3 regions of the Citrobacter sp. FDAARGOS_156 genome follow, and region 2 is predicted to be linked to each of the others. Evidence: predicted binding sites of a transcription regulator. Region 2 holds the regulator's gene; each other region holds the start of a gene.
What was found. The regulator CRP, encoded in region 2, controls carbon source genes, mostly activating them, when cyclic AMP is high. The targets are predictions, from matches to a motif close to ATGTGANNNNNNTCACAT.
Positions count from the first base shown of each region.

Region 1 (4,289 bases), 1.5 Mb from region 2:
AATTCAAAAAGCGGTTGCGTTGATCGAGCTGAAATTCACTCCGCAGAATGAGTCTCACTAAAATAAACCGTTGTTTCAGGTTTTAGAAAGGTTTTTTTACGCCTCTCAGAACGGGAGGCGCAGATTTGTCGCGATCGGACTTCAGTGATGTTGGTAGTTTACGACGTTTAGCAAATGCTTATCCGTTTGCGCCATACACAGTCCAGCACGTTTAGCGCTACGAACTTCATCAAGAATCGTTTGTAGCAGCACGCCATCCTGCTGCTGTTCTTTTTCCAGATCATGAAGAAAATCAACGGTTGGTGCGTCGTTCAACGCTTCTGCTTCATCCGTCAGACGTGACAGCGTACGAGAACGCTGCTGATAATCTTCCAGCGTTTTCTGAAACAGCTCTTCAAGGGACGTTAGGTCATCACCGGGAACATCGATGGCTTTGACGATGGGGTTAGCCCCTGCGTTTTTCATAAAATTAAACATACGCATCATTTGCGTCACGTTACCCTGCGCCTGAGTGCGCAGAAACGTCGCGGTGCCTGTCAGGCTGTGTTCGTAGCACCATTCACTGAGGTGAAGGTAGAGATTCGATGCGTAAAACTCAAGGTTCATTTGCGTGTTGAGTTTGTGCACAATTCCAACTGCAGCCATATCAATATCCTTATTTCCAGAAAAGAGAAGTACGTCACCAACGCCAGTACAACGGGCTGCCGTTGCACTTCACATCTACGTACGAGTAATACTGTTAGCAGAATAAATCCGTTCCGCCGGTCCTTTAGATGATCGCGAATTATATCCGCTTCCGATCGTGAATCAGCATAGCGCGTGCCTGGTATCAAGAAAATCCTTAAAACCACCTATTTATGTTTTTTTACATATTGGCATAACAATATGCTTAGCCATACCGTTTGCGTATATAAGTAATATGAATGTAATCATATGATTTATAATGTATTTATGTAAAATAAAGACAGTGAAATGCTGTTTCAAGTCTCAAAATTAAATTTCAGGCCGCGGTATTCTATGACGTCTGGTGATTATCACCGCTGGTTTTGATGCGAACTTCCCGGTGAAGTGATGTGTCTGGAAATTATCTGCAACCTAATTTCTTGCGCCAGATCAGTTTTAATAAATTTAACGGAATGAATTATTCGGCATTTGTTGTTGGATATCGGTGGATAAATCGAGGAGTTGTATATGAAGAAGGTGGCGGTGTTGCTGGCACCCGGTTTTGAAGAGGCTGAAGCTATTGTTACTATTGATATTCTACGTCGCCTGCAAATTGAGGTTGAGACGCTGGCCTGCGCTGAGTCTCGTGCGGTGGTGAGCTATCATGACGTGCCGATGGTGGCCGACAGTACGCTGGAGGCCCGTCGGGATGCCTTCTACGACGCGATCGTGTTGCCAGGGGGACCACAGGGTAGCGTAAATCTTGCCGCCAGCGCTGCAGTCGTCCAGTTTGTCGCTCGTCATGACGATGCAGGAAAACTGATTTGCCCGGTTTGTTCGGCAGCCGCGCGGGTGCTGGCGGGTAATGGGTTGCTGAAAGGACGGCGCTACGTGTGTTCAGGTGAGCTGTGGCAAACCATCACCGACGGCGAGTATGTCGATGCGCCTGTTGTTGAAGATGGCAATCTTATCAGTGGCAAAGGGCTGGGCCATATTTTTGATTTTGCGTTTACGCTTTCTGCGCGTCTGTTAGAAGACGATATCCCTGTTCGCGATCACGCTGACCATATTTATTACCCCTGGTAATCATTGGACTCCCGGATGTTTCGATATTCGGGAACAAGGATTCACTGGCTGATGTTATGGATTAATCTGCTATTTCTCATTTTCCCTATTCTGAAAATTGAGTTTTTTTATGTCATTTCCCGCTGAATTTATGTACGCAACTACTGTAATTCCAGGGTGTGATGCCGCTCTCTTATGGAGAATCAATTTCCCGCTAAAAATACTCTCAGCACTGGCATTGATCTTATCAATAAAAGGTAATGCCTTGTTTTACGTCCGGATTACAAAAAATCGTTTGATTTTACCCTACATAAAAGAACGTTAAAGCTGGAGTTAACCATGCACAAATTCACTAAAGCGCTGGCGGCCATTGGCCTGGCTGCCATTATGTCACAATCCGCTATCGCTGAATCCATGAAGCTCGGTTTCCTGGTCAAACAACCGGAAGAGCCCTGGTTCCAGACAGAGTGGAAGTTTGCTGATAAAGCCGGTAAAGACCTTGGGTTTGAGGTGATTAAAATTGCCGTTCCAGACGGCGAGAAAACCCTGAATGCTATCGACAGCCTGGCGGCAAGCGGGGCAAAAGGATTTGTAATTTGTACGCCGGACCCAAAACTTGGGCCTGCTATTATGGCAAAGGCGCGTGGCTATGACATGAAAGTCATCGCGGTTGACGATCAGTTCGCCAATGCGAAAGGTAAGCCGATGGATACTGTGCCATTGGTGATGATGGCAGCAACCAAAATTGGTGAACGCCAGGGCCAGGAACTGTACAAAGAAATGCAGAAACGTGGCTGGGATGTGAAATCTTCCGCTGTAATGGCGATTACCGCAAACGAACTGGATACCGCGCGCCGTCGTACATCGGGTTCGATGGAAGCGCTTAAAGCTGCAGGCTTCCCGGAAAAACAGATCTACCAGGTCCCAACCAAATCGAATGATATCCCGGGCGCATTCGACGCCGCAAACTCCATGCTGGTGCAACATCCTGAAGTTAAACACTGGCTGATTGTCGGTATGAACGACAACACTGTGCTGGGTGGCGTGCGTGCTACCGAAGGGCAGGGGTTTAAAGCTGCAAACGTGATTGGTATCGGTATTAACGGTGTTGATGCAATTAGCGAACTCTCCAAAGCGGAAGCCACCGGATTCTACGGTTCACTGCTGCCTAGCCCGGACGTTCACGGTTATAAATCCAGTGAAATGCTCTACAACTGGGTCACCAAAGGCGCAGAACCGCCAGTGTTTACTGAAGTTACCGATGTGGTGTTGATTACTCGCGACAACTTCAAAGAAGAACTGGCGAAAAAAGGCTTAGGCGGCAAATAACTCAACTGCCGTAAAACGATCTTATCCGGCCTACAAATAATGCCCTTCGTAGGCCGGATAAGGCTACGCCGCCATCAGGCAACCGTTTAGATCCACGGAGACGTTATGCAACAGTCTACCCCGTATCTCTCATTTCGCGGCATCGGCAAAACCTTCCCTGGCGTAAAAGCGCTGACGGATATTAGTTTCGACTGCTATGCCGGTCAGGTGCATGCACTGATGGGTGAAAATGGCGCCGGGAAATCAACATTATTAAAAATTCTCAGCGGTAACTACGCGCCAACCACGGGATCTATAGCGATCCGCGGACAGGAGGTTTCGTTTGCGGACACAACCACTGCGCTGAATGCCGGTGTCGCCATTATTTACCAGGAATTGCATCTGGTGCCGGAAATGACCGTCGCCGAGAACATCTATTTAGGCCAGCTTCCGCATAAGGGTGGGATTGTGAACCGCTCGTTGTTGAACTACGAGGCGGGGCTGCAGTTAAAGCATCTGGGAATGGATATCGATCCTGATATTCCGTTGAAGTATCTCTCCATCGGTCAGTGGCAAATGGTGGAGATTGCTAAGGCGCTGGCGCGTAATGCCAAGATTATCGCTTTTGATGAACCCACCAGCTCTCTTTCCGCCAGGGAGATTGACAATCTGTTTCGCGTAATTCGTGAGCTACGCAATGAGGGCCGCATCATTCTGTACGTTTCGCACCGCATGGAGGAGATTTTCGCCCTCAGCGATGCCATAACGGTGTTTAAGGATGGCCAGTACGTCAAAACGTTTACGGATATGCAGCAGGTTGATCACGACGCACTGGTACAGGCGATGGTGGGGCGTGATCTTGGGGACATCTATGGCTGGAAAGCCAGACCTTATGGCGCGGAGCGTCTGCGTCTGCATGAGGTAAAAGCGCCAGGCGTGCGCACTCCGATCAGCTTATCGGTGCGTAGCGGCGAAATCGTCGGACTGTTCGGCCTGGTTGGTGCCGGACGTAGCGAATTAATGAAAGGTCTGTTTGGCGGGACGCGTATCACACAGGGCCAGGTGTTTATTGACGAACAAGCGATAGATATCCGCAAACCCAGTCACGCCATTGAAGCAGGCATGATGCTGTGTCCGGAGGATCGCAAAGCCGAAGGGATCATCCCGGTCCATTCGGTACGCAACAACATCAATATTAGTGCGCGCCGTAAACATGTTACGGGGGGATGTCTGATCAACAACGGCTGGGAAGA
Region 1 is NZ_CP014030.2:3,058,585-3,062,873, reverse strand. It holds gene AL515_RS15000 (DUF2766 family protein) at 1-61, shown strand, start outside; gene AL515_RS14995 (non-heme ferritin-like protein) at 142-645, opposite strand; gene AL515_RS14990 (DJ-1/PfpI family protein) at 1,192-1,749, shown strand; gene AL515_RS14980 (arabinose ABC transporter substrate-binding protein) at 2,068-3,057, shown strand; gene araG (arabinose ABC transporter ATP-binding protein AraG) at 3,163-4,289, shown strand, end outside.
Region 1: the regulator CRP is predicted to act here: its motif matches at 1,906-1,923, upstream of AL515_RS14980 (arabinose ABC transporter substrate-binding protein).

Region 2 (4,289 bases):
GTTGGATCGCAATTTCGCAGGATTCCAGATACCGCTGCGCCAAATCCGGCGTCAGCATCGTATGTTCCCTTGCCAGCGTAGTCATTGCGTTGATGTGTTCGACGATGAACTGGCTATGCGTAACCCACAGTTTCATGTCCGCCAGATAGTGCGAGTTGAACCTAGGCTCCTGCATCGCCTGGTTAAGTGAGTTGAACAGCGTGTTATGCGCCTGGTTGACCCGCATGCGTTGATACGCCAGCGGTGTGGCCTGGGGATCGTTGCTCAGGATCAGGCGAATAGCCTCCTGATCGGCTTCTAACGCATCGTGGGCGTTTTTACGCAGCAAACCGCTCTGCCACTGCGGCCACAGCCAGAGCATTCCGCCAAAGGCGATCAGGCAGCCAGTGACCGTATCGATAAACCGCGGCACGATAAACTGTTCCCCGTTCAGCGTCAGCAGTTGCAGGGTATATACCGCGGTGACCGTAAAGCCGACGGTAGCCCAGCCGTAGTTTTTGCGGATGGTCAGATAACTCACCAGGGTTATCAGCAGCATGCCTGCCAGCGTGTAACCTTCCTGAATATGAAAGTGCAGTGTGACGCCGGCGATCACCAGGCCGACTAGCGTCCCTACTGAACGGTGTAAAATACGTACCCGGGTCGCCCCATAGCCATTTTGCGTGACGAACAGGATTGTCATCAAAATCCAGTAGGGTTTTGGCAGGTGTAAGGCGCTGCCCATCAGGCTGGCAATGCTCAACATGACGCTGATGCGTCCGGCATTACGCAGCGCCGGGGATTTCAACGACAGATAGCTTTTCAGGGCAGGGATCAGCGGCAGCCGACGCTGCTTGTCAGCCATTAAATCCCGGGCATACAGTGGTCGCTGGGTGCGTAGCACACGGGCAATACGGCTGAAGTGCCAGTAGCAAAATTGACCCACCGGATTGTCCGGATGTTGGTTGGCGATTTTCTCCAGCGTGCCAATTTGTTTATCCATTGAAAAACGCGTCGGCAAACGGTGATACAAAATATCATCGGCCAGTACGCGAAGGCGTTCGGCGACGGTGCGCGCATTCCAGCGAATCACTTGTTCGGCGTGGCTACGTTCGACCAGCTTTTGCACCTCTTCCGGCTGGTGGAGGCTAACGGAAATATGTTCCTGTAAATCGAGCGCCTCCTGAAAGGCACGTAGCAGGCGCTTATAATCGTTGTTGCGATGCGCCGACAGCATATGCATTTGCTGATAGCACTGGGTAATTAAATCCACCGCTTTTTGCTGGCGCACCAGCAGGGGAGGAAGCGCTTTTTCGGGATCGGCATGCTGGGTCAGCATGCTGTACTTGGCCTCACAGTAATCGGCTAATTCGCGGTACAACAAACTGAGCGATTCACGCAGCGGCTGCTCGCGCCACATCCAGAACCAGAACCAGTTGAACAGGCCGTACCACAATGTGCCCAGCGCGTAGATTAGCAGCGGCTCCCAGACGGGCATGTTCCCGGCCAGGCTGAGCGTGAAAATTGCCGCGATAAGCGAGGCAGGTAGTAGTCGCGCATGCAGAGGGCCTAATTCTGCGGTTACACCAAGAATCAGCGTCAGGCCGGTGAGGATCAGCGGCAGCGGTATATCTTTTGCCAGCAGTAACTGCATGATCAGACTGCATCCGGCAAACAAAGACGCGCCAATCACTAAGCGTTTGAAAAAGCGCTTATGCGGGGTATCAAGACCGGCAATATTGCAGCAGGCAGGGACGAGGGAGAATAAGAGCCCCAGATGAAGCTGACCAATGATAAGGCCGACAGCCACAGGTAAACATAGCACCAGCGTCTGTCGTAGTGCGTAGTTGATCTCGGGGTGATAAATCAGTCTTCGCCACATCGGAGCAAACAAAAATGGCGCATTACTACGTAACACGCCATGTCGATGGGATTAACGCGTGCCGTAGACGACGATGGTCTTACCATGCGCGGAGATCAGATTCTGATCTTCCAGCATTTTCAGGATACGACCAACGGTTTCACGGGAACAGCCAACGATCTGGCCAATTTCCTGGCGGGTAATTTTAATCTGCATGCCGTCCGGGTGAGTCATTGCGTCAGGCTGTTTCGCCAGATTCAGCAGAGTCTGGGCGATACGACCAGTTACGTCGAGGAAGGCAAGGTTGCCTACTTTTTCAGACGTTACCTGCAGACGACGAGCCATCTGAGAAGACAGACGCATCAGAATATCTGGGTTGACCTGGATTAATTGGCGAAATTTTTTGTAGGAAATTTCAGCGACTTCACATGCGGTTTTGGCACGTACCCAGGCGCTACGTTCCTGGCCTTCTTCGAAGAGGCCTAATTCACCAATAAAATCGCCCTGATTCAGATAAGAGAGGATCATTTCTTTCCCTTCTTCATCTTTGATCAGCACTGCCACTGAGCCTTTAACGATGTAATACAACGTTTCCGCTTTTTCACCCTGGTGAATCAGCGTGCTCTTCGATGGGTACTTATGAATATGGCAATGAGACAAGAACCATTCGAGAGTCGGGTCTGTTTGCGGTTTGCCAAGCACCATGCGCGGTTATCCTCTGTTATAAGCTGTCTCCAGAGCCAAAAAACAACCTGTCTCTGGGTTTGCAAAAATGTGCTTCCCGCTACCTGGGAAGGGGGCTGTCAATACGTGCGACGGCCTGTAATGTGATGTCCTCTGCATACATGCAGTACGTCAATGTATTACTGTAGCATCCTGACTGTTTTAGCATAGCTTTCGCCGTGTGTCTCCTGGTGTCTCGCTTCAGCATGACGCAGGTCGCCTTCCATTGCGAGAATTGTTATGTACGCGTAATCTGTCAGGAAAATTGAAACATTGGAGTTACGAAATATGCAAGCGCGTGTAAAGTGGGTTGAGGGGTTAACCTTCCTCGGTGAGTCCGCCTCAGGCCACCAAATTTTGATGGACGGTAACTCTGGTGATAAAGCGCCGAGCCCGATGGAAATGGTCTTAATGGCTGCGGGCGGTTGCAGCGCAATTGATGTGGTGTCGATCCTGCAAAAGGGGCGTCAGGATGTGACCAACTGCGAAGTGAAGCTGACCTCCGAGCGTCGTGATGAAGCGCCGCGCCTGTTCACCCATATCAACCTGCATTTCATTGTAACGGGTAACGACCTGAAAGATGCGTCTGTGTCTCGCGCAGTTGACCTCTCGGCGGAGAAGTATTGTTCCGTAGCTCTGATGCTGGAAAAGGCGGTGAACATTACCCATTCTTATGAAGTCGTTGCCGCGTAATTGCTGATGCCGGATGGCGGCGTTGCCTTATCCGGCCTACAGGATGATGTTGAGTCGTAGGCCGGATAAGCGAAGCGCCATCCGGCGCTTTCCACATATCACTCTATCTTTTTACCTTCCATCAGTCGCTGGACCAGCGGTAGCATAATCAATTCCATCGCCAGACCCATCTTACCGCCCGGCACGACCAACGTATTGATATGCGAAATGAATGAGCCCTGCAGCATGGCCAGTAGCCAGGGATAATCGATGCCTTCCAGATTACGAAAATGAATCACGACAAAGCTTTCATCCAGTGACGGAATGCTCCTGGCGGCAAAGGGATTAGAGGTATCGACGGTCGGTACGCGTTGGAAGTTAATATGCGTGCGGGAAAACTGTGGGGTGATGTAATTGATGTAATCGTCCATTGAGCGCACCACCGAGTCCATTACCGCTTCACGTGAATGCCCGCGTTCGCTGGTATCGCGGGTCAGCTTCTGGATCCACTCCAGGTTTACGATCGGCACCACGCCAACCAGCAGATCGACATGCCGGGCCACGTTTTGCTGTGGGGTGACAACGCCACCGTGCAGTCCTTCATAGAACAGGACATCCGTCGGTTCAGGCAGCGGCTGCCAGGGCGTAAATGTCCCCGGAACCTGATTCCACGGTACGGCCTCATCGTAGGTGTGCAGATATTTACGCGACTGACCTTTGCCCGTCTGGCCGTATTCAATGAAGGTTTGCTCCAGCAGACCGAAGTCGTTAGCTTCGGGGCCGAAATAGCTGATATGCCGCCCGGCATCGCGTGCTTTGCGAATCGCCATGTCCATTTCCGGACGGGTATAGCGATGAAAACTGTCACCTTCCACCTCGGCGGCGCGCAGATTTAACTGCGCGAAAATTTTACGAAACGCAAGGCTGGTGGTGGTGGTCCCCGCGCCGCTGGATCCTGTTACCGCAATCACCGGATGTTTGGCAGACATAACAACTCCATGAAATGGTTGTAATTATAGTAAAGTCGGCCGGCGGCTACGGGTTACTCGTGAAT
Region 2 is NZ_CP014030.2:4,572,827-4,577,115, reverse strand. It holds gene AL515_RS22700 (YccS/YhfK family putative transporter) at 1-1,861, opposite strand, end outside; gene crp (cAMP-activated global transcriptional regulator CRP) at 1,913-2,545, opposite strand; gene AL515_RS22690 (OsmC family protein) at 2,852-3,256, shown strand; gene AL515_RS22685 (phosphoribulokinase) at 3,355-4,224, opposite strand; gene AL515_RS22680 (YheU family protein) at 4,278-4,289, opposite strand, start outside.

Region 3 (4,289 bases), 1.1 Mb from region 2:
TGCACGGCCTGTGACAGCGTTTGTCCGGTTAAAATTCCGCTGTCAAAACTGATCCTGCGTCATCGCCGGGTGATGGCCGAGGAGGGCATTACGCCGAAAGCCGAGCGGCGGGCGATAAAAATGTTCGCCTACGCCAATAGCCATCCGGGGCTGTGGAAAGTCGGGATGATGGCGGGCGCACATGCGGCGAGCTGGTTTATCAACGGTGGCAAAACCCCGCTCAAGGTTGGGGCGATTGGTGACTGGATGGAGGCGCGCGATCTTCCTGATGCCGACGGTGAGAGCTTCCGCAGCTGGTTTAAGAAACATCAGGCGCAGGAGAAAAAGAATGGATAACCGTACCGCATTTTTAGACACCATCGCCCAGGCGCTGGGCCGCCCGCTGCGTTTTGAGCCGCAAACGGATGCCGCGCCGGTGAACAACTATGCCAATGAACGCCTGACCGAACTTAGCCCGCAGCAGCGCTGCGATGCGTTTGTCCAGTTTGCCAGTGAAGTGATGCTGGCCCGCTGTGAGCTGACTCGCGAAGACCAGGCCGCAGACGCGGCGCTCCGTCTGTGCGAAGAATTGGGTCAGCAGCCAGTGGTCATCAGCGGCGACGGTCGGCTGGCGGCGCTGGGCATCACTGAACGTCTGCAGCAGGGATGTAACGCCGTAGTCTGGGACCCGGCGCGTGGCAGCGAAAATATTACCCAGGCCGAAAAGGCGAAAGTGGGCGTGGTGTATGCCGAGTATGGCCTGACCGAGTCCGGCGGCGTGGTGCTGTTTTCCGCGCCGGAACGCGGGCGTTCCCTGAGCCTGTTGCCGGAATCCTCAATTTTCGTGCTGCGCAAAAGCGCTATCCTGCCGCGCGTGGCGCAACTGGCAGAAAAACTGCATCAGAAGGCGCAGGCCGGCGAGCGTATGCCATCGTGCATTAACATCATCAGTGGACCCAGTTCGACGGCGGATATTGAGCTTATTAAGGTCGTTGGGGTGCATGGCCCGGTGAAGGCGGTGTATCTGATTATTGAGGATTGTTGAGGCAGGATGGAAAACCGCTCTGGCGCTGCGGGCCAGAGCGGTATCGACGTTATGCAATCATGCTGATGATCAATACGATAATCAGGCCAACCACGGAGTTCACCAGCTCCAGCAGACCCCAGGTTTTCAGCGTATCCTTCACCGACAGGTCAAAGTAGCCTTTGAACAGCCAGAACGAGGCATCATTGATATGGGTCAGGGTGTTGGAGCCTGCTGCCGTTGCCAGCACCAGTAACGCCGGGTCAACGCCAACCAATTGACCGGTTGCCGGGTCGAGGATGGCGGCGCTGATAATCCCTGCCGCCGTCATGGCGGAGACCACGCCTTGTCCCGTTGCCAGACGAATAAGCACGGTTATCAACCACGCCATGATGTACGGAGAGATATTGCCGTGCGACATCAGCATGCCGATGGTATCGCCAATGCCAGTATCAATAATGGTCTGCTTCAGTACGCCGCCCGCGCCGATGATCAGGATCACCATGGCGATGCTTTTCACCGCATTTTCAAAGGCGTTCATCACCCACTGCATGTCGTGACCACGCGCGGTACCAAACAGCACGAAGGCGACAACCATGGCGATAAACATCGCAATCGGCGATGAGCCTAAGAAGTTGACCACTTCCCACGCCTGCGTCCCTTTCACCAGCCAGATGTTGGCGATGGTGGTGGAGATCATGATGATTGCCGGGATCAGCGGTACCAGAATAGACACCCCGAAGGAGGGCAGATTGTTCTGGTCAACCGGTACGTCGGCCTTCATGAATGACGGCGTTGGGCGATCGAGGTTGCCGAGGAACTTCGGCAGGATAAGCCCGGCGCAGATCACGCTCGGAATGGTCACCAGAATACCGTAGATGTAGACCATGCCCATGTCCGCGCCGTAGGCGTTAACCAGCGCCACCGGGCCCGGCTGTGGTGGGAACAGCGAGTGAGCGGTGGTGGCGGCGGCAACGGCAGGGATCGCCAGCTTGAGGAACGGGATCTTCGCCTCTGCGGCAATGACGATCACCAGCGGCGCCAGCATAATAAATGCCACTTCATAGAACATCGCCAGGCCGAAGATCAGACCAATAATGATCACCGACAGCTGCACGTAGCGCAGGCCGAGGCGCGCCAGCAGCGTATGGGCAATCTGATGCGCCGCCCCGGAATCAACCATCAGCTTACCGATGACCGCCCCGAATACCACGATAATCGCCAGTTCACCCAGCGTGCTGCCAAAACCGGATTTCATGGTGTGCAGCAGCTCCATTAAATCCATACCCGCCAGCATACCGACCGAGAGCGCCGCCAGCAGCAGGGCGACCATCGAGTTTATTTTGAATCTTAGATTGAGCACCAGCATCAGACCGATGCCGAATACGACCCACAGAATATTGAGAACGTGCATATAACGTCTACCTTTATTGGTTGAACTATTATGATTTTGGTTGAGATGTTACATATATTGGTTAACCATTGATGCGATGAATGTCACATTGCGTTACATGTTTACATTCTTACTGGGCTGCATGGCCGTAAAATGGCGGTATCATCAGCATGAATTGTGATTTGGTTAACCAATTTTGAGCTTCAGGTTGACATGTCATACCAAAAGGAGGAATTTATGTGCCATATCGTCGAGTCCATAACGTAACGAGGAATAAAACATGGAACAGACATGGCGCTGGTATGGTCCTAACGATCCGGTCACCTTAGCGGATGTACGTCAGGCGGGTGCCACAGGTGTTGTCACCGCTTTGCACCATATCCCGAACGGGGAAGTGTGGACAGTTGATGAGATCCTAAAACGCAAAGCCATTATTGAGCAGGCGGGCCTGGTCTGGTCGGTCGTCGAAAGCGTACCGATCCACGAAGACATTAAAACCCGTTCCGGTAACTATCTGCAGTGGATCGCCAACTACCAGCAAAGCCTGCGTAACCTGGCTCAGTGCGGCATTCGCACAGTGTGCTACAACTTCATGCCGGTTCTCGACTGGACCCGTACCGACCTGGAATACGTCCTGCCGGATGGCTCCAAAGCGCTGCGTTTTGACCAGATTGAATTTGCCGCTTTTGAGCTGCATATCCTCCAGCGTCCGGGCGCGGAAGCGGATTACACCGCCGAAGAGATTGCTCAGGCAAATGAACGCTTCGCCACCATGAGCGATGAAGATAAGGCGCGTCTGACCCGCAACATCATCGCCGGTCTGCCGGGTGCGGAAGAAGGCTACACGCTCGACCAGTTCCGCCAACATCTGGCGCGCTATAAAGATATCGATAAAGCCGCGCTGCGTGAGAATTTCGCCGTCTTCCTGAAGGCGATTATTCCAGTGGCGGAAGAAGCTGGCGTACGCATGGCGGTACACCCGGACGATCCGCCGCGCCCGATCCTTGGCCTGCCGCGCATTGTTTCCACCGTGGAAGATATGCAGTGGATGGTCGATACGGTCAACAGCATGGCGAACGGTTTCACCATGTGCACCGGCTCCTACGGCGTGCGGGCAGACAACGATCTGGTCGACATGATCAAACAGTTTGGCCCACGCATTTACTTCACCCATCTGCGCTCCACGCTGCGTGAAGATAACCCGAAAACCTTCCATGAGGCGGCGCATCTGAATGGCGATGTCGACATGTACGAAGTGGTGAAAGCGATCGTTGAAGAAGAACAACGCCGTAAAGCCGAGGGCAAAGAGGATCTGATCCCCATGCGTCCGGACCATGGCCACCAGATGCTGGACGATCTGAAAAAGAAAACCAACCCAGGCTACTCCGCGATTGGTCGCCTGAAAGGGCTGGCGGAAGTGCGCGGCGTTGAGATGGCTATCCAGCGCGCTTTCTTCAGCCGCTAAAGTGAGTTGCCGGCCACCAGTCTGGCCGGCTTTTTTCTTTTCTCATCCGTTGGCCTTTCAACGGGTTCTGGAGTTCACGATGACAACGACAATTGCCAATAGCGACCTGCCGGTTGCGCGCCCTGCATGGGACCGCTCGCGCCTGCAATCCCGCATTGTTCACCTGGGATGCGGCGCTTTTCACCGCGCGCATCAGGCGCTGTATACCCATCATTTGCTGGAAACCACCGACAGCGACTGGGGGATCTGTGAAGTTAACCTGATGCCGGGTAACGACCGCGTACTGATTGAAAATCTGCGCAAGCAGCAACTGCTGTATACCGTGGCGGAAAAAGGCGCGGACAACACCGTGCTGAAAGTGATCGGCTCAATGAAAGAAGCGCTGCACCCGGATCTTGACGGCTGTGACGGTATTTTACAGGCGATGG
Region 3 is NZ_CP014030.2:929,111-933,399, forward strand. It holds gene AL515_RS04560 (LutB/LldF family L-lactate oxidation iron-sulfur protein) at 1-336, shown strand, start outside; gene AL515_RS04565 (LutC/YkgG family protein) at 329-1,024, shown strand; gene gntP (gluconate permease GntP) at 1,074-2,417, opposite strand; gene uxuA (mannonate dehydratase) at 2,677-3,861, shown strand; gene AL515_RS04580 (fructuronate reductase) at 3,941-4,289, shown strand, end outside.
Region 3: the regulator CRP is predicted to act here: its motif matches at 2,489-2,506, upstream of uxuA (mannonate dehydratase).